One region of the Paenibacillus sp. XP01 genome, then DNA from elsewhere that is predicted to be linked to it. Evidence: riboswitches for the same ligand, from Rfam matches in the RefSeq annotation. Region 1 holds a riboswitch; each other region holds the start of a gene.
What was found. A riboswitch is a leader RNA that binds a small molecule or an ion and turns the genes downstream of it on or off. The one in region 1 is predicted to bind cyclic di-AMP.
Positions count from the first base shown of each region.

Region 2: another riboswitch for cyclic di-AMP. It lies ahead of SNR34_RS06845 (hypothetical protein); the one in region 1 lies ahead of SNR34_RS10075 (C40 family peptidase).
Region 3: another riboswitch for cyclic di-AMP. It lies ahead of SNR34_RS00525 (C40 family peptidase); the one in region 1 lies ahead of SNR34_RS10075 (C40 family peptidase).
Region 4: another riboswitch for cyclic di-AMP. It lies ahead of SNR34_RS18710 (3D domain-containing protein); the one in region 1 lies ahead of SNR34_RS10075 (C40 family peptidase).

Region 1 is NZ_CP139481.1:2,157,241-2,162,899, reverse strand. It holds gene SNR34_RS10085 (alkaline phosphatase family protein) at 1-1,545, opposite strand, end outside; tRNA gene SNR34_RS10080 (tRNA-Leu) at 1,839-1,923, opposite strand; cyclic di-AMP (ydaO/yuaA leader) riboswitch at 2,254-2,385, shown strand; gene SNR34_RS10075 (C40 family peptidase) at 2,392-2,856, shown strand; gene SNR34_RS10070 (carboxymuconolactone decarboxylase family protein) at 2,981-3,310, opposite strand; gene SNR34_RS10065 (hypothetical protein) at 3,442-3,660, opposite strand; gene SNR34_RS10060 (hypothetical protein) at 3,804-4,133, opposite strand; gene SNR34_RS10055 (xanthine phosphoribosyltransferase) at 4,231-4,812, opposite strand; gene SNR34_RS10050 (YkvI family membrane protein) at 5,012-5,659, shown strand, end outside.
Region 2 is NZ_CP139481.1:1,509,474-1,515,132, reverse strand. It holds gene SNR34_RS06855 (Nramp family divalent metal transporter) at 217-1,509, shown strand; gene SNR34_RS06850 (HAD family hydrolase) at 1,616-2,299, opposite strand; gene SNR34_RS06845 (hypothetical protein) at 2,522-2,917, opposite strand; cyclic di-AMP (ydaO/yuaA leader) riboswitch at 3,038-3,198, opposite strand; gene SNR34_RS06840 (glutathione peroxidase) at 3,512-3,991, shown strand; tRNA gene SNR34_RS06835 (tRNA-Leu) at 4,193-4,275, opposite strand; gene SNR34_RS06830 (urease accessory protein UreF) at 4,665-5,366, shown strand; gene SNR34_RS06825 (XRE family transcriptional regulator) at 5,630-5,659, shown strand, end outside.
Region 3 is NZ_CP139481.1:107,689-113,347, forward strand. It holds gene SNR34_RS00500 (hypothetical protein) at 98-391, shown strand; gene SNR34_RS00505 (4a-hydroxytetrahydrobiopterin dehydratase) at 581-877, shown strand; gene rbsK (ribokinase) at 922-1,902, shown strand; gene SNR34_RS00515 (c-type cytochrome) at 2,035-2,391, opposite strand; gene SNR34_RS00520 (GNAT family N-acetyltransferase) at 2,583-3,035, opposite strand; gene SNR34_RS00525 (C40 family peptidase) at 3,314-3,784, opposite strand; cyclic di-AMP (ydaO/yuaA leader) riboswitch at 3,789-3,926, opposite strand; gene SNR34_RS00530 (hypothetical protein) at 4,178-5,020, opposite strand; gene SNR34_RS00535 (M1 family metallopeptidase) at 5,031-5,659, opposite strand, start outside.
Region 4 is NZ_CP139481.1:4,164,360-4,170,018, forward strand. It holds gene SNR34_RS18690 (DUF350 domain-containing protein) at 1-132, opposite strand, end outside; gene SNR34_RS18695 (PspA/IM30 family protein) at 236-901, opposite strand; gene lpdD (prenylated flavin chaperone LpdD) at 979-1,395, opposite strand; gene SNR34_RS18705 (polysaccharide deacetylase family protein) at 1,526-2,341, shown strand; gene SNR34_RS18710 (3D domain-containing protein) at 2,404-3,066, opposite strand; cyclic di-AMP (ydaO/yuaA leader) riboswitch at 3,076-3,271, opposite strand; gene SNR34_RS18715 (amino acid ABC transporter ATP-binding protein) at 3,507-4,229, opposite strand; gene SNR34_RS18720 (ABC transporter substrate-binding protein/permease) at 4,216-5,631, opposite strand.

The sequences.
Region 1 (5,659 bases):
CATTCGCAAGTGTTCCGGCTTTTGGTCTGTTCCGCTGATAATCAAGGGAACAAGCGATTCCATTTTGCGAATGGAACCATGACCGCCTCCGCCCTTATGCGCAGGTGAACTGCCTCCTGTCAATTCATATCCCGGTTTTGCCGTGACAACCAAAAATTCGCCTTGGTGTGAACGGAGCGCGCTTGACAAACGTTTCAGAACATCGGGATATTGATCGTAATTCAATGAATGTGTGGCCGTGTTTATGCTTAAATCCAGCACCTCTTGATCCTGTTCGACCGTCCATGATTGGTTGTATGGATCAGTTAGATTGCCGCCTGCTTTAAATTTGATCTGTTTGCCTGTTGCCCCCTGAATGGCGTATATCCATTCCTGGTCTTTCCAGGAAACGAAATCGATGCGCGGATCGCTCTTCAATACATTTGCCGTGTCTCTCAGGGATCGATCCGCTTTCAATGAATATACATAGGCCATCGTTTCATTGACGGCGAGCACGATATCCGTATCTTCCGATACGGCTTCACCCGGACGCAAAATGGTGGCGTCTCCGAGCAAAGAAGGCAAATCAATGACCGGATTTTGCTTGGCAGGCAAAATCTGTGTCATTCCGCTGTCGCCTGCAATGACAAAAACGGCCTCTTTCAAGGCTTTCTCCGGAGAACCGAATGTTTCCAATACAGATTGAAGCTGCTGATCCAACTTTTTGACTCCACGAAGTCCAGTGGGACCTTTTTTATGTAACTCCCGGTCCAAGTCCGGCAAATAAACAAACAAAAAATCCGGCAATGTATTGGAGTGAATCAAATATTTTACGGCTTCAATAGCGAAGTCATTATGGATGCCCAACCGATTCGTTACACCGTCCGGCAAGTTTTTTATCCCCTGAAACGGATTAGACAACGAACCCAGGGACAACAGGTCCGGCCCTTTCACATGAATCTCTTTCGGTAAAGAAGCAGGACCTTGAATCCAATCGGGTATCGACAACTTATGATCGGACGCCCCCCTGTAAATCAGGCCGTTGATCGAACCAGACTTAAACCCTTGCCGGGCTAAGTCCTCATAGATCGTAGGCAAATTCTTGCTCAAATGACTCCCGTTCAAATGGATCAGCGCATCAGCAAGTACCCGATTCACTCCGAGCCTGAGCACTTCCATCGGTCCGGTTCCATAGTTGATCATTCTCTTGGTTTCCGCAGAGTACCACGTCAGACCCGGCACACGGTGAATGTCCGGATACGCACCGGTAAGCAATGAGCTGTCGATCGTGACGGACATCGTGGGAAAGGAACTGACCAGGTTTTTATAATATTGTCCGTGTTCGATCAGAAATTTTAATGTCGGAAGCTCCTGCTTGCCGATTCCTTGGTCAATCGCCTGAACCATCAAAGAGTCTACCATCAGGAAAATGACTTTCTTCGCATTTTCTCCACTGGCGGAATTTATTCGCATCAAATCCTGTTCTTTGGGTTTCGAGTTCTGGCATCCGATCAGCATGATCGATATAAGGATCACAGGCCACATTCGAATCCCTTTTTTCTTCATAACGGTTCACCCCTTTATGTACATTGTGTCTTGAAATCTAGGGGGTATCCGAGGTTATTTTTTCCATTATGAACATAATCAAGATGACAATTACATCCGTTCCGTGAAAAGTATGGCTGGATTCAGGACAAATACAGCGTCTCGCGGCAAATCTTTCCCGCCGCACTGGACGAAATGATGGCTAATGGCACCCCGGTACAGCGTGACCGCGTTACACAGGCGTTCCTAAAGATGAAAAAAGCTCCTGAATCTCCAAATAAGGAAATTCAAGAGCTTTCTTATGGTTGTATTGATGCGGTCGAGAGGACTCGAACCTCCACGGGGGGTTAGCCCACACGGACCTGAACCGTGCGCGTCTGCCAATTCCGCCACGACCGCATATGTGGTATATCTCCGGAAATATCACGGCGACAAGGAAGAATATATCATAGAAACCGAAACTCTGTCAACACATTAACAGCCATGATGAACAGCAAAATGACGCAAAAGGAAATGGATGCTGTAGTCAGGCGACAAACTATTTATTTGTCCATTCCATTAGCTGTTGAAACGGTGGTTACTTTTTTGTAACCGAAAAACGACAGCTTTTTCGCAATTTGAGCATAAAAAATGAGAATTCCGTTAACATGGCGGTGCAGATAACCGTTTCAGAACGATTTGACAATTTCGTATTTATGCAATATCATTTCAAATGGTTACAAAATATTCATTATTCATGTGCCGAGTTTCATTAGTGAAAACGGGGGAACCATACCGGGTGAATTATTCCGATACATAGGAAATATAGGGAACCTTCTACCGAACCCTTAGCTAACTCCGTAGGCATCGAAGGGAGAACATAACATTTTGAAAAAGCTTATCCTGTCCTTATTCGGCGCAGCCGTTTTATTTACTTCCGGTGCAACAGCAACCGAAGCAAGCAGCATCAATACCGTAGTCAACAGCATGACTGGCATTCCGTACAAGTGGGGCGGCACAACAATGGCCGGCTTCGATTGTTCCGGATTTATGAGATACCTGTTCAACAAATACAGCATCGAACTGCCGCGTACCTCGCAGGCACAAGCCAAGGCTGGCACCGCTGTTTCCAAAGCCAACCTTCGCACAGGCGACCTTGTATTTTTCAACACCACTGGAAAAGGCATCTCTCATACAGGCGTGTATATCGGTGGAGGCAATTTCGCTCATGCTTCAAGCAGCAAAGGCGTCAGCATCACCAAATTGTCCAATCCTTATTTCAGCGACCGCTACGTCACTGCACGCCGCGTAACCGGCGAATTCATGTATAACAAAATGCTTGGAAAAATTTAAACGATACCGCACTTGTTCATCCAGATCACTTGAGAAACATTGTACTCTAACCAAGAATGCCAAAAAAACCAGACAGGGCTCGAGCCTTGTCTGGTTTTTTTGGTGCAAATATGGGCTTATCGGATTAATGCAGCGCCTTCTGAACCCTAAGAGCCCCCTGAGACAGGGCGTGTCCGCCTCCAACGGCTCCGGCGACGGCAACGGCCTCTAGGATTTCCTGATCGGATGCTCCCTTGGCACGGGCCTCCTGCACGTGGTAGAGCGTGCACACTTCATTATTGGCAAACAATCCAATGCCCAGCGCGATTAATTGTTTCGTTTTGGCGTCGATTGCGCCTGGCTGAAAACACTCCCCCGTAAATTCGTGATAAGACTTGACCACACCGGGAAGCAAACTCTCCAATTCGCCAATCTGATCCTTGTACGCATGGACTTTATCGTTCATCAGTGTCATGTTGCAATCATCCCCTCACAGATAGGTTCCAGTCACTCACCGACCTTATCCTGTCTCCCGGAGCAGACAACTATGCCCAAACGTCCATGGTAAATCCAGTTAACCTCAGGAATAATCCTGATGGCAGACCGCTACTCCTTCAGCTGGCTTCGACGGGGTTCGCTGAAACGTTGGAAGCTGTAACGGCGATCCAGCTTGACCACTCGCCGATTTTGACGGCGAATGAGCACCTGCTCATCGTCCCACGCAACGACAATGCCTTTCACGTCGTTGGATTCCAACTCGTCGCGCACTACCCTCACTTTTTCTCCCGACAAGCGGAGCGCATTCAATTCTTCATCGCTAATCATGATTCATGGCCTCGACTTTCTATAAAATGATGGTCTGTATCTGTGCTAAACGGCAACGTGCTACAAAAAGAGACCTAAATGAAATTCATTTAGGTCTCGCGTGACTGCTGCCGTGTCATTCCTAAGTGGTTCCCTACTGAAAATTATCGCTGAGCGTGCTCTTTGCTGTCGTTCTTCTCAAACCAGAAATCAAGCACCTTGGCGGACATCACGCGTGATTCCAGGTACTCCACTTGATGCGGCGTAAATTGTTCTTTCCAAGAGAAGGACAACTCTTCGCACAAGCCCACGATCGTCAGCAGCTCTGACCAGGCAACGTAGCGTTTGTACCAGAAAAACTGCGGATGTTCAATCATATAGGGATAAAGGTCATCAAATTCCGTATGTTTACAATCCAGGGCACGTTCAAAATGAACTTTTGATTCAGCCAGCTTATCCATAAAAAACTGTTCTGTTGCCGGTTGGTTTCCCATGGTGTTGCCTCCTCTCCCTAACATAACCCCATTATAAAACAAATGCACGGTCATGCAAAGGTATAGTTAAGAAAAAATGAGTCTTTCCTTCGAATGGTCAACATTCCGAATCGTCAAACTGCACGGTACCGTTCTCCAGGGAACGGATCCGAACCAACGCTTCCACCGGAACGCCCAACTCGCGAATGGTGCGTGCGCCGGCCTGAAAGCATTTTTCCACCACGACTCCGAATCCGACCAGCTCAGCCCCCGAACGCTCTATAATTTTGATGATGCCGCGCGCGGCATCCCCATTGGCAATGATGTCGTCAATGAACAGGATTCGATCATTTTCCCGGATGAACTCGCGGGATACCATTATATCGGTTACGATTCCTTTGGTAAAGGAAGGTACGCGCTCACAGTAGGCGTCTGGGTCAGCCAAAAGCGTTTTTTTGCGCCTTGCGAATACGAGCGGCACGCCAAGTTCGTGCGCTGTGGCAAAAGCGACCGGAATGCCCGACGATTCAACCGTAATGATCCGGGTTACCCCGCTTTCGCGGAAACGTGCTGCAAATTCGCGTCCCATTTCCATCGTCAATTCCGTATCGATCTGATGGTTGAGCAGGGCGTCCAGCTTCAGAACCTGGTCCGAAATAACCACGCCTTCTTCCAAAATCCGTTGTTTCAATACTTCCATGTTTTGACCTCCCAGCCTATCCTATGAGGTAAAAGTATCATACATCCTGCCCATAGTTCAAGCGAAATCGCCCCAGTCTTCATGACGAAGGAAAAAGTTGTCGACTCTACGCGCTTGTCATGACTTTTTCGGGTCAAGCATACCTTGTACCATGGCACCCGCATGTCCAAACTAATTTGGTGCCTGAGAGGGGAAACGCATGAAACAGGCTTTCCGGGTACTGCAGATCGCATTCACATACATCGGAACGGTTGTCGGCGCCGGCTTCGCGACAGGACAGGAAATATTGCAGTTTTTCACCCAGTATGGCAAATGGGCCACCATCACCATCGGTTTATCCACCATACTGTTTGTCTGGCTGGGCACCAAAATGATGCTGATTGCCCACGATACCGAATCCCGCTCCTATGAGGATCTCAACAAGCATTTGTTCGGGCAGCAGGCAGGCAAATGGATTACCTGGGTTACCCTCCTGGTCCTCATTGGCGTCAACAGCGTGATGCTTGCTGGCGCAGGCTCGGTATTCGTGGAGCATCTGGGGATGCATTACCAAACCGGACTACTCATTACGCTGGTCGGTACATACCTTTTGCTTGGACGAGGCATACAAGCGATTCTGCAGATGAACAGCATCGTGGTGCCCATGATGCTTCTGTTGTCGTTGCTCATGATTGTCAGCACCATTCATCATCCAGCCGCCACGCGGTTCATTACGCTGACGACGGATGCTAATCCGGTTAGGGTCTGGCTATCCCCCTTGCTGTATTCGTCATTTAACCTTGCCCTGGCTCAGGCGGTGCTCGTGCCGTTAGGCAGTCAGATCCGTGATCGTAACGTACTGAAGTGG
Region 2 (5,659 bases), 650 kb from region 1:
TACATAAAAGTTGCACTAGACAAAAATATTTGAGGGTGTACAATGTAAACAACGACATATCTTTTCGGACATAAGCTTCTCGTCATTCCAAACCTTCATTTCATCGAAACTATAGATAATCGTTATTAAATCCATTAAAAGTCAGGTGATGATTCCATGAGCAAAAGAAATCCATTCCACACCTCCTCAGCCGAACAGCTTGCAGCAGCAGGCGCGATGCCTTCCCTCGGGGAAGCCCATAGTTCCATGAGAGTGCCCAAAAACGCGGCCTGGTGGAAAAAATTCCTCGCCTTCGTCGGCCCGGGTTACATGGTTGCCGTCGGATATATGGACCCCGGCAACTGGGCGACCGACATATCGGGAGGCTCGCAATTCGGGTATACGCTCCTGTCGGTAATCCTCATTTCGAATCTGATGGCGGTTGTGCTGCAAGCACTCGCAGGCAAACTCGGCATCGTTACCGGACGCGACCTTGCCCAGGCTTGCCGCGAACGGTTCAGCATGCCTGTAGTCATCATGCTGTGGTTGTTATGCGAACTCGCGATCGCTGCAACCGATCTCGCCGAGGTGATCGGGTCGGCCATCGCCCTGAAACTGTTGTTTAACATTCCAATGCTGTATGGCGTCATCATTACCGTAGTGGACGTGCTGCTGGTCCTGCTTTTGCAAAACAAAGGTTTTCGGGCCCTTGAAACGCTCGTCATCGTGCTGATGGCCACCATTGCCCTCTGTTTCGGCATCGATCTGTTTCTCGCCAAACCGGACATGGGCGGAGTGCTGCACGGCTTTGTACCCAGCGCGGAAATTTTGCAAAACCCAGCCATGTTATACATCGCGATCGGCATCATCGGGGCTACCGTTATGCCCCATAACCTGTATCTGCATTCGTCCATCGTACAGACCCGCCAGATCGAGCAGACATCCCGTGGCAAAAGAGAAGCGATCCGTTACTCCACCATGGATTCCACGATCGCTTTGACGCTGGCCCTGTTCATCAATGCCGCCATTTTGATCGTGTCGGCGGCCGTTTTCCACAGTGCAGGCATGACGCAGGTCGCCGAAATCGCCGATGCCTATCACCTGCTGACGCCGCTGCTGGGCACAACGATCGCAAGCGTTCTGTTCGGCGTTGCCCTGCTTGCTTCCGGCCAGAATTCCACGCTGACAGGAACCCTGTCCGGACAGATCGTCATGGAAGGTTTCCTGAACATCCGGATTCCCGCCTGGCTGCGCAGGCTGGTTACACGGCTTATTGCCATCATCCCGGCCGTCATCGTTACCGCCATTGCCGGCGAACACGGTACCGAGGAACTGCTCATTCTGAGCCAGGTCATTTTGTCTTTGCAGCTGCCGTTTGCCGTCATCCCGCTGGTCATGTTTACGAGCGATAAAAAAAGCATGGGCGAGTTTGCCAACAAACCATGGCTGAAAATAGCATCCTGGTTTATTGCTGGTATCATCGTCGTCCTGAACGTGTACCTCATTATCCAGACTTTCGCACTCCTCTAAAAAAATAAGGCTGATCGTCGCAAGCACCGGAGTGCCTGCACGATCAGCCTTTTCTTCGATGAAACGGAGGATGAACACAGCATTATAATGTAACTATTAATGAAACCTAATCCTCGCCAGGCAAAAACAGCGGCAGCAGCTGCTCCAGCGATTCAACCGTCCAGTCCGGCTGCTCGTCCGCCGAGCGTTCAGGCTGAAACCTTCCGTAACCTTGCAATATGCGTACAGTGCGCATGCCCAGTTTGCTTGCCGGAACGATGTCGTTATCGATTCGGTCCCCAATCATAACAGCCTCATCAGGCTCGCATTCCGCCTGCTTCAACGCTACCGCGTATAATCCGGGATCCGGTTTGGATACGCCCTCTTCTGCCGAGCATGCCAGGACGTCCACGTATTTGCGCAAGCCATACCTTTCAAGCCGCTCTTCCGTGCCCAGGCTTTGATTGGCAATGATGCCGATCCGATAACGGCCGGATAACGCATGCAGCACACGCTCCGCAGCAGCAAAAGGATGCTCAAGCTCCTTCCGGAACTTCAGTTTTTCCTGAATCCGTGCCCGGTGCTCCTCATGATCGATCAAGGTACGAATAGCTACCCGCATCGGCCACTGCTCGTACTTGCTGTAACATTCGACAAAGATCTCGCGCACCTTTTCGATGTTCACATGATACCCGAGCATTCGGGCTTCCCGCACAAACTGGCCGATGATGTCGTCCACCGGCTCCCACTCATCCACCAACGTATCCCCAACATCAAAAAACAACCATTTGATACCACCAATATCCGGCACGTTACTCCTCCTTGCTCACCTTGAACGCATCCTCCCAATCATCAACGCGAGCCTCATCCGGCGAATCTTTTACCCTTCAAAAGGTCGCTGTTTTCAGGCCCGTCTTCCAACATTAAAAAAAGAAGACCCGTATCCAGAAAGAGTCTTCTTGGTTTTTCACACATATAATTAAGCTAATTATAACAGCCGCCTAACATCGGATCAATCACCAACAGCCCGCCCTTATCCGTTGAGCAGAAATCCGACCTCTCCATTCATCGAATACACGATCCGATCGGCACCCATACCGCGATAAATGCCTTTGGGATGGCTCTGTTCCGTAATGACGCACAACGTCTTGGATGTCCACGATCTGCAGATTTGCAGATAACGGCAGGTGAGATTAAGGCTGTTCTCAAAAATAAAAACATTGCCCACATTTCCCTGCGGCAGAAACCACTTTTGCGCCGATGCCGTATTCATGCGAATGACGTTCTCTACGCCGATCCGCCGCAATTTGCGTTCTTCGCCCGCACTGTTCGTCAGCACGGCAAAAGGTACCTTTTTGTACATCAACAGCTTCACAAATTTGCGCCCTGCTTCATTCGGGGCCGTGACCAAAACCATCTCGTTATCCATTATTCGTTCCTCCCTCTGACGTGAAAAGACAACAAAAAAGAAGCGTGGGGGACCAAGGCCGCCCGAACGCTTCTTCAATCCATGACAAATAACATTCGCCATGAATAACGTACGGCTTGTTGCCTCTCCCTTTAACGCTTACGAGGTTAGCTGACGGATTCGGGCGCGAGAGTCGCCCTATTTCCGGCATAGCCGGAAAATTCACCCCATAGATGCATCGCATCCGATTGGTTCCCCCGTTTTCCATTCCGACCGGAACGGAAACTCAGCGATTAAAAACATCGTTCATGTTATCGATATGAATCATACACCCCTGACAAGTCGGTGTAAAGTCGGTGCAGCTCTCCGAAAAGGCAGATTTATGGCACTTTGCTTTAATGAGATCGCTTACATATATACTAATCTCCACCTTTCTCGTTTAAACTATCTAATTCTCGCTCTGGTAGAAATTCCACATGATAACGGAAAGGAAGAAACAAGACACTGGCATCCCAAATGATTCCAATTATAATTTTGCATTAATTAATTGCATCAAATATAATAGAGATATAAAAAGATCACCGCATCGATACTACTCATTTGGAGGCGAATATTATGTCCATCTACGATTACAAAGTGAACACGCTTCGTGGCCAGGAAGTCGAAATGTCCCAATACCGCAACAAGGTCCTGCTGATCGTCAACACTGCGAGCAAATGCGGCCTAACCCCGCAATACGAAGGCTTGCAAAAGCTGTATGACAAGTTCCAGAACAGCGATTTCGAAGTATTGGGGTTTCCAAGCAACCAGTTCGCTCAGGAAAAGGGCTCTTCCGACGACATCGCCGAATTTTGCCAGATGAACTATGGCGTCAGCTTCCCGATGTTCGAGAAGATCGACGTGAACGGCAGCAGCGCCCACCCTCTTTTTCAGCATTTGACCAAAGAAGCGCCAGGCCTGCTAGGATCGAAGGCCATCAAATGGAATTTCACTAAATTTCTGGTCGACCGGGACGGCCGCGTGCTCAAACGTTATGCTCCCCAAACGACGCCTGATCAGATTGAAGCCGATATTGCGGAGCTGCTGCATCAATAACAACATTTCAACAGAGATGGATTGATGTCACGATGCATTCATTTTTCATAAGGTCATCCCCTTGAAGAACCGTGTTGCAGCCCGGAAAGGCTTTTCGAAAAATCGGTGATGCAGCACGGCTTTTTTATGCCTTTTTGCAGAAAACAAAAAAAAGAAGCATTCCGATGATCGGAATGCTTCTTTTGTTCTACTTCATTATAATGCGGTCGAGAGGACTCGAACCTCCACGGGCGTACGCCCACTACCCCCTCAAGATAGCGTGTCTGCCATTCCACCACGACCGCATGTCGTATTAGCGGCAACAAAAATGATTATACAGGGTTTCAAAGGAAAAGTAAAGCTATTTTTAACATTAAATTTTGGTGCCGAATGTATCGTCATTTTCCAACATCATATTGCATAAGATGGTATCTGATTTGAACATTTCGCCATCATTTTATTTTCGGTTCTGAAGCAATTCCGAACAATTACATAACATAATATTAACACGGTAAGGATAATAAAATAACATATTTTATTTCACAAATCAAAAATACAGCTTACCATTGACAAAACGCAGACATTTGTGTAAATATATATATCATATAATTCGGATTTTTACCGATATAAGTGATTTAAAACCTGCAACAAAGTCATATTATATTACACAAAACGAACATAGGAGGCGAAAATGGTGAACCGAGGAAATAAGCTGCTCGATTATGTCAAACTGCTTGATTCCTCTATCCAGGTCGGAGGCTTCACCCATTTCTTCGGCATGGATACGCACATCCAGGATGGGAACATTCGCAATGCCGCTGATCTCGAATCGTTCATGCGTTGTCAGATGCATCCCAGCATCACCCGCCTTGAAGGGATGGCCATCAAAGGCATCTATAGTGCCGCCGACCAAAACGACACCTGGCGGCTGGCACTAATCGACAAACTCGTACATGTACAGCGCACCCCTGCCAACCAACGAGAGCAAGCGAGCTCCATGGGCAAAAGGCTGATCAAACTCGCACACGCCCTCCATCCATGGATTGATTTTTCTCCGCTTGAAGACACTTTAGCCAAATACGAATCCGTCGGCTGCCTCTCGACAGTCCACGCATGGGTCAATCACCACCTCGGCATTCCCGTCGAGGACGCTGTACAAGGTTATCTCCACTCAGCCATGAGCGCGTGCATAACCGAAGCCGCCAGAACTCTTGCCCTGGACGGCGATGCAAGCCAACAACTGTCTGCACGCCTGGCCGCAGACCTTGACCAGGAATGGGCACTGGTCAGCGCTTCCTCTACCGATGGACTTTCCCCTTCCGTCCCGACGTCCATCAAATCGCTTTTTCCCAGCTTCCACATGCTTGGAGCAGGCCTCCACGCTTTCAGGGCATAAACTCGCCTTCTTTTCTCCTCCAACTTCATCCACATGCCAAAAAAAGCACGCCGTCCCCAGCCGGCGTGCTTTTACCTTTCTTTCATAAAGACTAAAAAATACGCAAGTTCGTCATAAAACACTAAAAATAGAACTTTTTTACGTCTTTTTTAATTGTTACATGACGCAAATACGTATATAATTATCCATACAGCTCGCATTTACATCCATTCTACAACACAACAAGCCTGCTGAAAACTATGTTGAACTGAAGGTGAACCCTTTTGAACAAAAAGAAACCGGTGACGCCGTTT
Region 3 (5,659 bases), 2.0 Mb from region 1:
GTATTTATCGACCAAGGGGCCTTTTTTTTTAAGGTTTATTTTCAGGTATAATAGGATTAAATCCGCTCCGCAGGGGCCGAACAGGAGTGAAAAGCCAATGGGCGTAAAGCATGGACGGGATTATGAAGGAATATTGACAGATTTGACAGGGGCGATCGGCCGGATACCGGACCGGTATGTTTTTTTCGAAATGGACGAAGAAGACTGGACCCGTTTGGATGCTCCAGAGCAACTGGAGGTCGATGAAGCTTTGGCGGAGGATCTGTTCTATGCGCTCGGCACACAGCCCGTCATACCGGTGGGGAGCGGCGTCGTCATGCACGACAAGGACCTGCACCGGATTAACGTGTTGATCGGAGAAGAGGAACTGACCTTTGTTCCGTTGATCTGACCATGGGATATTTATCTTTGTTGTGGTGAACACAAAAGGTGATGCTTTCAAATCCGAGCCGGCATCGCTGCGAAACCGCGTCCTGGTTGGATTAAAGGCTTCGCCGTGGTAAGATAATAGTCATGGAAATGCGAGCGGGAGTACGGAAGGATGCCTATAATTTCCGTCCAAAGGGGAGGAAGATGACACATGGTTTTTTCGCAAGAGGAGATCGAAGCGTATTTGGAAAGGCTGGAAGGCTGGGAGCTGGAAGAGGGACGCTGGATTGTACGCAAGTTCGTTTTTTCCAGTTACATGAAGGGGATTGCGTTTGTGGATGAAGTAGCCGCGATCTCGGAGGCGTTCAATCACCATCCTTTCATTACGATCGACTATACGACCGTGACACTGCGATTGACGTCATGGGACGAAGGCGGCATTACTTCGGTCGATATCAAGGAAGCGGAACAGTATAATGAAGCTTTCGAGAAAATGAGCTCGGAATAACTGAAACGGTTATTGCATAACGGCTGGAAATGAGTGAAGCATACATGTCAGAACAGAATCAGATGAGGCCTCATATTGCTGTCGTGGGCAGCTTGAACATGGATCTGGTCGTGAAATCGGATATCATTCCGGAAGAAGGCGAGACCGTGACCGGAGAGGAGCTCCATTACCTGGCCGGGGGCAAAGGAGCGAACCAGGCTGTGGCAGCCGCGCGTCTTGGCGCCGAGACAACGATCATCGGCGCCATCGGCGACGACAGTTTCGGCCAGAGATTGATGGACAGCTTGACCGAAAGCGGGGTAGACGTTGCTCAGGTACGCGTACTGGATGAAATCGGGACCGGTACAGCCTCGATCTGGCTGTCAGGTGGAGATAACCGAATTATCGTCGTTCCTGGGGCGAACGGGAGCGTTGTGCCGGAAATGATGGATGAGGCTGATGCGGCAAAAAGCCTGAAGGAAGCGGCAGCCGTGCTGCTTCAGCTGGAGATTCCGCTGCCTGCGGTGACCCGCGCGGCTCAACTCGCGGCCGAAGGCAGCGCTCTGGTGGTGCTCAACCCGGCTCCCGCAGTGCCGGGTCTGCCTGAGGAGCTCCTGCGGTGCGTCGACGTGATTACGCCGAACCGCAGCGAGCTCGCCGTGCTTACCGGCCGGGACCACCTCCGGCCGGAAGACGTCGATGCGGCGGTCGCAGAGCTCGCCGCATCCCTCGGGGCCGCCGTCGTCACGACGCTCGGCCCCGAGGGGGCTGCCTACGCGGCTGCGCCAGGCGGCCGCGTACAGGCAGGGCAAGCCGGCGCATGCCGTGCGCCCGGCTATGCCGTGAGCGCCGTCGACACGACCGGCGCCGGCGATTGCTTCAACGGCGCGCTGGCGGTAGCCCTGGCGCGCGGCGAAACGCTGGACGCGGCCGTAGGCTTCGCCATGGGCGCGGCAGCGTTGTCGGTGACCAAGCTCGGCGCCCAGTCCGGGATGCCGACGGCGCGCGAGGTAGAGGCATTCCTCGCGGAGCGAGCGTCCAAATAGCCTTCTACAAGGCTTGGCGCTGCAGCAGCCGTGCTGCCTATGGTTTGCAATGGAAAAAGGCTCACGATCCTTCAATAGAGGGCCGTGAGCCTTTCTGCATGTGCACCCCATGCGAAGGGCCATGCTTGCGTATTATTTCTTCTCCGACAACCACATCGCAATGTTGGCGATTTCCTCTTCTTTCAGCTTGCCTTTGAAGGAAGGCATGCCGCCTTTGCCCTTGAGAATGACGGAGTAGATTTTGTCCACGTCGTCCTGGCTTCCGATCTTTTGCAGATTGGGGCCAACGGCGCCTTGAAGCTGATCTCCATGACAGGAGATACAGTTGGCTTTGACGGTCGCCTCCGCTTGGGCAGCGTCCATCGTAACTTCCGGCATGGTGGGTTTGGCCTCCTCAGCCACCTCCTCTTTCCCTGGAAGCGTAAACATTAACACGATTGCCAACGCGCATGCTGCAAAAAATATTCCGCTCATGATCCATTTGTGCATCCCTTAAGTCCCCCTCCAGAATGAAAGATCATCTTACTCCAACTGTCCATCTCATTATACCGGAACCGGGTGGGACAGCATAGCATTTTGTGGAAATTATCATAACCAATTACACCTTTGCAGGATTTGCGATGCTGGTTCACATATCATTCAATTCAACCGACTAATAGAGAGGCGGCCGTCCGGTAGAATTAAAAGCCTTCATAAACCATGCAGTGAAAAAGCTTCATTCCTTCCGGCGTCATTCGTTCATAGGTGTCGTGAATCGCAAATCCTGCCCTTTGATACACCCGAATGGCCCGATGATTCCAGGTCAGCACCTCCAGATCGATTTCATTTTCAGGATTGCGGCGCCGGGCCTCCTGGACGATGGCTGCCACGAACTCCATGCCCTGGCCCTGTCCGCAGCGCTCCGGCCTCATCCCGAGACCAATGCGCGTTACGCCTTCCAGCGGAAAGTATTGCGCGAATCCCGCTAATTCGCCATGCTCCGTGAGGACGGCGACATATTGTTCTCGTCTTAGCCGATCATCCCCAAATTCGATCTCAAGCGCCTTCATCTGTTCCCAAGGAAGGAACCCATAGATGTTGTACGGGGGATCATATGCCCAACTGCAGATCTGTTCGCCGTGTTCTTCCTGCATCGGAATAACGTTGAATGTGGTTGAACCTTCGTACACCACCGTGCCTCCTTTCCTGATGCGAAACAGGACAAGCTTTGAAAAAAGTGAAACAAAAGTCCTGTCTATTCCGTTATATATATTCATAATACGCCATTCGCCGTTTATATTATAACAGGATGGGTAAAATCATCATAAGGGCACGGACGCATGCAAAAAACCGCTGGGATCATTCCTGCGGAGAATGATGCCAACGGTTTTTGTTCAAGCTTCGTTACAGTATGACGTTGCCTAGCTTGTCCTTAGTCGAGTGCAAGCGTCTCATATGCGTCCGTGCTCATAATGCGTTTGGCGCCGATATAACGGTCAGCCCAATAGTTTTCGCTCAGGGAACTGATAGTTACACCTTTTGATGAAGAAGAATGTGCGAATTTGCCTTCGCCGACAAAGATGCCAACGTGGGAAACGCCTTTACCTGTCGTGTTAAAGAATACCAGATCGCCTGGTCTCATTTCCATGCGGGATACCGAATCGCCCATTTCGTATTGAGCGCTTGATTGACGTGCCAAATCAATGCCCAGCTTGTCGAATACATAACGCGTGAACCCTGAGCAATCGAAACCGCTAAGGGTTGTTCCACCGCTTTTATATGTAGTTCCCATTGCCGAATCAATGACTTCATCCATTTTAGAATCTGCGAATGCGCTTCCTGCCCCAAGCGATAGTGCGAATGTTAGGCTGAGTACAGCTGCGGTGATTTTCTTCTTAAACAAAAGATTTTTCCCCTTCCAACGCCTGCGAGGTTAGCTTAAGGATTCGGTTGAAGGTCCCCTATGATCCCTCTGTAGCAAGATCAATTCACCCATAACTGGTTCCCCCGCTTCCCAGGTGCCAGGAATTTGGCTTATCATGATGTGCACCTGTGAAATCAATATGACAATTTTAAGTAGTTACAATTATGAAGTTAAAGATTACAAAGTTGTTACTAAAAGATCACTGGGAATATTGTAACAGAGGTGTACCTGTTTGGCAACGTTTAACAGCAAATTTAGCAAAAAAATCCCCGACCTTAGACGGGGAAAGGTCGGGGATTGCTGATTTTAAAGCGTTTTTATAAATAAAAGTTAACATGGAGATGGTAACAAATTTGCTCGCCAACCCCTGACTTAATGTTTGGCGAGCTTGGATTGCCAAAGGCGAAAATGTGCGCATATTTTCCACAGGCTGAGGATGCAGCGTGCAAGCGGATAGGTTTGCTGCAGGATCAGTCCGGCAAGACCGGTCAACCACCAGGAGAACGAGGTGAATGCGCCGAAGAGGAGCAGGTGGAAAACACCGAGAATAAGGGCAATGCCCGTCACGGTCATAATGCTCCGGAGCGCGATCCACAGCGCGTGGAACGCGCTTTTTATCGGTTCATGGCTTTCTGGAGCCGAGACCCCGAACTGCATGTACAACAAGGCATGATGCACGATCCAGCCATAGACGATCCAGCCGGCGATATAAGGAATCCCGGGCATCAGCAGGGCGAGTGAATGGAACCCGTCCATCAGAATGGCATACAGCTTTGGCAGAAGCCAGTAGCCGGGCAACAAGATGAGCAAGGTTCGGGTCGTTTGCAGGAGCAGGATCGGCTTCCAAAGCTGGCGAATGCCTTTCACAAACGGGATACGTTCATCCGTTTGCTCGAAATGCTGCAGCGAGTACATCAGGCCGGCATGGATCAGGGGGCTGATTAGCATCCGCAAGAGCAGCATGGCCCCCAGAATCCAAAGGTATCGATGTACTTCCGGATGGGCAGACAGGCTGAGCTGGCTTTCCATTTTGAACAATAATGTGCTGAGTTCGCCCGCTTCAGGCTCGGGATAGCGCCGCAGGAGCGGCACGACTGCCGACTGTACCATCCGGAACAGGAAGTAACCCCAGACCAATTGATACAAGAATAAAAGCGCGGCAATGAACATGTGCTGGCGGACGAGAAACCAGCCTTCGCGTATTTTAGCTTTCACTGTTTCCACCTCACCATGTCAGACCTCCGAAAATGGCTTCTATTAGTTTGGTTGCGCCCAGGCTCCAGCGGAATTGGACGGGCTCATCCAGGCCGGCTTTTAAAAAATTGTTCATATGCCGGTTCTCCAGCACCATGCTGTACAGCGGATCGGTCATGGCCCAGGAGACGGGAGAAGAATAAGTGAGACGGTAAGTAATCCGCTCTTCCCGTCCATCCCATTGCTTGTTCACGACGTGGCCGTCTTCAAACACGATCCGAACGGGCACGCCCTTGTAATCACTGCCTTTTTTCTGGACCGTGATAGACGATTCATACCAGGTGTTACCTTCCTTTTGCACGGGTTTCACCGAGATTTTTTCAACCGCGAAGTCGGCCATGCCGCTGCCGTATACGTACTGGTTGAAATATTCGGACCACGAGGCTCGCGTGACCTGTTCCACCACCCTCTGAAAATCCGTGGAGGAAGGATGTTTGAACCGGTACTTTTTGACGTAGGTCGAAAGAATGCGTTCCATCGTTTTGGCGCCGACCTGCTGTTCGATGCCGAGAAGCACGAGTTTGCCGCGCGTATACACGTTGGAGGCGTAGTCATTCTGCGAATCGAACTTCCACGACTCTTGCGTAAGCGGGGCAGGGG
Region 4 (5,659 bases), 2.0 Mb from region 1:
AGCCATGTTTCCGGCCTTCACTTCGGCAAAATCCTTATATTTTGTAAACAAGGAATCCACGAACATCAATATAAAGAGCAGCACTGAGCCTGAAAGCGTCCAGACCAACATCGCCAAAATGTTCAAATCCATTTACACAGCCTCCAAAGTTCAACATAACCCACATTTAAAAGCGAAGAAGAAACCATGTTTCTTCTCCGCCAGATGGGTACACACACTCTCGCTCGTTCGAATCTTATTTTTCGTACTGTTTCAATAAAGCGGCAAGTTCATCTTCAACCGCTTGATCTTTGCCCAGTTTTTCGAACTCCTCATCGAGCGATTTGCCTTTGGATGACATTTCATTGCTGGCTTCGGCTTGAGCTTCCATTTGCAGCATTTTTTCTTCCATGCGCTTCATGCCGGCGCTCGCCGTATCGGAACTGAACCCGTTAAGAGCCTTGTTGATTTCGGTTTGCGCCTTGGCTGCGTTGTAACGAGCAACGAGGGTTTCGCGTTTGTTTTTCATCTGTGTCAGCTGTTTGCGCATCTCATCCAGTTTGCCGCGCAGATTGTCGGCTGCCGCCTTGTTCTGGTCGTAGCTGACTTTGTATTCGGCCATTTTTTCTTCAGCGGCTTTTTTCTCTTCAAGCGCCCGCCGGGCCAGGTCTACGTTCTGGGCGCGTGCAGCGGTATGAGCTTGTTCCTCGCGTTTTTTTACGAGCGCTTCCTGTTCTTCATAAAGCTGTTTGAATTTTTTCTCGATGGCGATCTGGGCTGCAACGGCTTTCTCCGCATCCTCCAGATCCTCTTGCATGTCCCGGATATATTGGTCCGTCATTTTGATTGGATCTTCTGCCTTGTCGATAATAGCGTTAATGTTTGACATCGTTAAATCACGCAATCGTTTGAAAATGGACATTTAATTTTCCTCCTAGTCGATAATACAACCCTGTATATAATTATACATACGTCGCAATCGTCTGTCCGTTTCAATTTTCAATCAAAAATTTGTGAACCCCCGTTATAGGAATGAACGGCATCGTTCACCAAACCATTCGTATGTTCGGACGGGTTTAAATGTTCATCAAGCAGCCTTTCCGCAGTCTGCACAATTTCGTCGATTTGCATGCGCGTAATGCCATTGTAATGAATGCCCATAATGACGGTTACGGTCGTTCTGAGATGCTGCGCCGCTTTACGGGCAAGACGCTCGCACAGTTCCTGTTCCTTATGCCCCGGAATGTGCATGACCGAACCGTTAATGCGTTCCCCATCCGGATAATATGTGGCGACTGCACCGATATGCGCTTTTCCTCCTGTCACCAATAATACGCGGTCATCCCCGGTTTGAATTGCTTGAAGCTTCATCGTTTTCAAATCGAACTCATTCATCTGCGTCCACCCAACCTTCATGTTTTATGTATTTTCTGGAATTATGAGCCTCATTCGTCGCAAAGACAATGAAACACTTCACATCCCGCATAAACCATTGCGATCCCGGGAATACCAAAAAAGAACGCATTCTTGAAAGGAGGCTGCTGTCATGCGTGTTCGCCTCAACGTGGCCATTGGGATCGTCTGCATGCTGCTTTGCGTTAGTTTCTCTCCCTTACGACCTGCTGAGGCAATGGGAAATCATTCGGTTCCTGAAAGGGAGTCCAAGGAAACCATCCATTCATCGGAGGAAGAACAGCTGACTCTGGGACAGCTTCGGCGAAAATATGCAGATACTTTCAAGACCAACGGTCCGTCGACCAAACGGGTCGCTTTAACTTTTGACGATGTGCCTGATCCTCGATTCACGCCTCAAGTGTTGGATGTTTTAAAAGAACATCATGTACGGGCTACTTTTTTCATCGTAGGCAACCGTGCTGAGAAACATCCTGACCTGGTTAAACGCATCGTGAAAGAAGGGCATGTCGTCGGCAATCACAGTTACAATCACCCCCAATTCAGCAAATTGTCCATGAGCGCATTCCGCAAACAGATTTTGCGAACCGGGGAAATCATACAGAGACTGACAGGATATACTCCAAAAATGATTCGTCCTCCGTACGGGGATATTAATGAAGAGCAGCTCAAATGGGCAGCCAGGAACCACTACAGCATCGTAAACTGGAACGTGGATTCATTGGATTGGAAGGGCATCCCCAAAGAAAAGGTCAAAGAAAACATATTATCTGCCGTCAAACCCGGCTCCATTATTCTTCAACATGCCGGTGGCGGCGTCGGGGCCAATCTCAGCGGGTCGGTAGAGGCATTGCCGGAGGTGATCACGGAGCTGCAAAAAAGAGGATACAAATTGGTCACTTTAGATGAAATGCTGCAAATGCCCAAAAACAGAAAAACCGTAAAATGACCGGATGCAAAAAGGTGTTCGCTTCACTCACGCTTCGTGATTGAACGAACACCATCGTCGATTTATTTCAAAATAAAGAGTTTCACGTCCTGAAACCCGAATGAACTTACGGATTGTTTGCTTCCGGGGATGAAAATATCAATGCGGTTTCCTTTGATGGCAGAACCCGTATCACGCGCCGTAGCCACAAAAGCCTGTTTAGGCAATCCCGGATGGCTGTGTCCAGTCACCAACACTTTGGTTCCGAGCGGGATGATCTTAGGATCTACCGCGATGGTACCGAGCTCAAGGTCGTTGCCGAAATAATCAACAGATCCCCACTTCCCGTTCTCGGAAGGGTCCGCCGAATACCCTGTAGCGACAACGTTCAATGTCTTGCTGTAATCAAACGTCTTGCCCCACGCCTCTACGACTTTGTCTTCATTGTTTACGTCCAGACTGGCAGCAGTTACTGCATTGGCCTGAACTTTCGATGCTGAAGCTGCAGCGGATGCGGTGCTTGTTTTGCCCGGAATGTTGATTTTCACCCCGTCATAGATATTGTACGCGGAGATGCCCGTATTGGCCTTCATCAACGTGTCGAGAGCAATGTTGTATTTCTTGGAAAGCGTATAAAAGGTATCTCCTTCTTTGGCCACATGGACGGAATCTGCGTGAGCCGGGACAGCCTGGATCAATACGGCTGCTGCTAACATGGCTGTTGCGGTTTTGACGATGCGTTTCATCGAATTAAGTCTACCTCCCTTATTATGCCTGCGAAGTTAGTTGTCGGATTCGGATGGAGGAGACCACCCTATAGGTATAGATTTACACGTATTGCTTATGTACGCCCTAATTCACCCCAAGCAGCTGCAAGGATGCGACTGCCCCTCTACTGCATCATTACTTCCCCCGCACCTTCCGTTAAGAAAGTTTCGGCACGACTAATATATCACAATATTGTAACCATGGTGCCTAGTAATTGTTACCAATCTGCGATCGCTTCCCCTTGTAATTCAGCGTATGTCCATTGTTTCATGGGAATCCGGGGTTTCGAATGGTCGCTCGTTCCCGCATAGATGGTAACAGAAAAGTTACTTTTTCAATCCATAGCGCACCAATCCAAGCAAAAAACCATGCCTCCTTAAACAGCAGGCATGGTTTATCTTGATACTCCAATGATCGGCTAAAGCACCTTTGCCAAAAAATCGCGGGTACGTGCATGTTTGGGTGCACCGAACACTTCTGAAGGCGTTCCGTCTTCTACGATCACTCCGCCGTCCATGAACAAAATGCGATCCCCAACTTCGCGGGCAAAGCCCATCTCATGGGTTACGATGACCATGGTCATGCCGCCTTCGGCAAGTCGTTTCATGACATCCAGCACCTCGCCGACCATTTCCGGATCAAGCGCGGAGGTCGGCTCATCGAACAGCATAACGTGCGGCTGCATGGCGAGCGCCCGGGCAATGGCGATACGCTGCTTCTGTCCGCCTGACAATTGGCTTGGATAAGCATTCTTTTTGTCGTAAAGGCCCACCGTTCTCAGCAAATCCTCCGCGATCTTGTTTGCTTCCTGAACGGATTGTTTCTTCACCTTGATCGGGGCGATTGTCACGTTCTGCAGCACCGTTTTGTGCGGAAACAGATTAAAATGCTGGAAGACCATGCCCATTTTTTCACGGGTTGCGTTAATGTTGTGTTTAGGGTCGGTGATGGATACCCCTTCAAAATTGATTTCGCCTGAAGTCGGTTGCTCCAGCAGGTTCAAGCAGCGCAAAAACGTACTTTTCCCCGAGCCCGAAGGTCCGATGACCACCACGACTTCTCCTTTTCCGATCGTTACATCAATGCCTTTCAGCACTTCGTTTTTTCCGTAAGATTTATGCAGTTGTTTAACGTCGATCACTTGCACTCAACTTCCTTTCCAGTCGTCCCAACAGCTTGGACAAAATGAATGTCAGCACGAAGTATATGGCTGCGGCGATCAGGAATGGATTCAAGCCCTGATACGTAATGTTTTTGACCACGCTGGCCTGATACATGATATCGACCATACCGATCACCGAAATGATGGACGATTCCTTGATAATGGTAACGAACTCGTTACCGATCGCCGGAAGGACCGCTTTGAAGGCCTGCGGCAGGACAATAAAGCGCATCGCTGCAGCTTTGCCCATCCCCAAAGACCGAGCCGCTTCCATCTGTCCGCGGTCCACGCCTTGAATACCTGCGCGGAAGATTTCCGCCAAGTAAGCACCGCTGTTGATGGACAACGTAATAATCCCTGCCTGAAGCGGCGAGAAGTTAATGCTAAAGGTCAAAGCCAGGCCGTAATAAATGATCATCAACTGGACCAGCATCGGGGTTCCACGGATCAATTCGACGTATGCCGTACCGATCCAGCGCAGGATGGCTGCGTCATGGAGACGGAACCAACAGATGATCAGACCGATGATGACACCGAAAATGACGCCAAGCGCAGACAACAGCAAGGTATAGCCCACACCTGTTGCATAAAAGCTTTTGTATTGCCAGAACACTTCCAGAATATTCGGTGTTTTGGTTTCTTTTCCCGCCATCATTTGGCTCGCTTCGGTAACCATCTGAGGGATTTTGTTTTCGCTTTTCAGTCGGGCAAGCGTTGCGTTTACGGCGTTCAGCAGTTCCGTGTTTCCTTTGCGGATACCGATGGCGGCCTCTGCTTCTTCTTCGTCCGGCACTGCAGGCGCAAGCACGATGTTGTCATCCAGGTATCCGACGGCAACGGTGTCCTCCAGAATGGCTGCGTCGATACGATTGGTCTCCAATTGCAGCACAATATCGGAAATCTTGTCCAATGCAGTCAGCTTAGCACCGGCAATCTTCTGACCGATCTCTTCTTGAATAGAGCCTTTCTGCACGCCGATCTTCTGGTTCTCCAGCTCGGCCATCGTCGGGAACTTGTCCTTGTCCTCAGCGCGTACGACGATGACTTGCTTCGATTTGTAGTAGGTTTCCGAGAAGTCGATGCTTCTTCTGCGTTCATCGGTCGGGGTCATGCCCGAGATGACCATGTCGACGCGACCGCTCTGCAATGCGGGCAGAAGCCCGTCAAAGCCCATATCCTCTATGACAAGTTCTGCACCCATGTCGGCTGCAATCGCTTTGGCGATCGCGATATCGAAACCGACAATTTGGTCCTTGCCGTCAATCACTTTATGAAATTCGTACGGCGCGAAATCGGCACTTGTGCCGAGCACCAGCTTTTTGCCCTCTGAAATGCCCGTCGTGCCCGCGGCCATGGCCGTTGGAACAGCCATTGTCAGCATGACCACAAAGGCCATAAGCATCATGGTG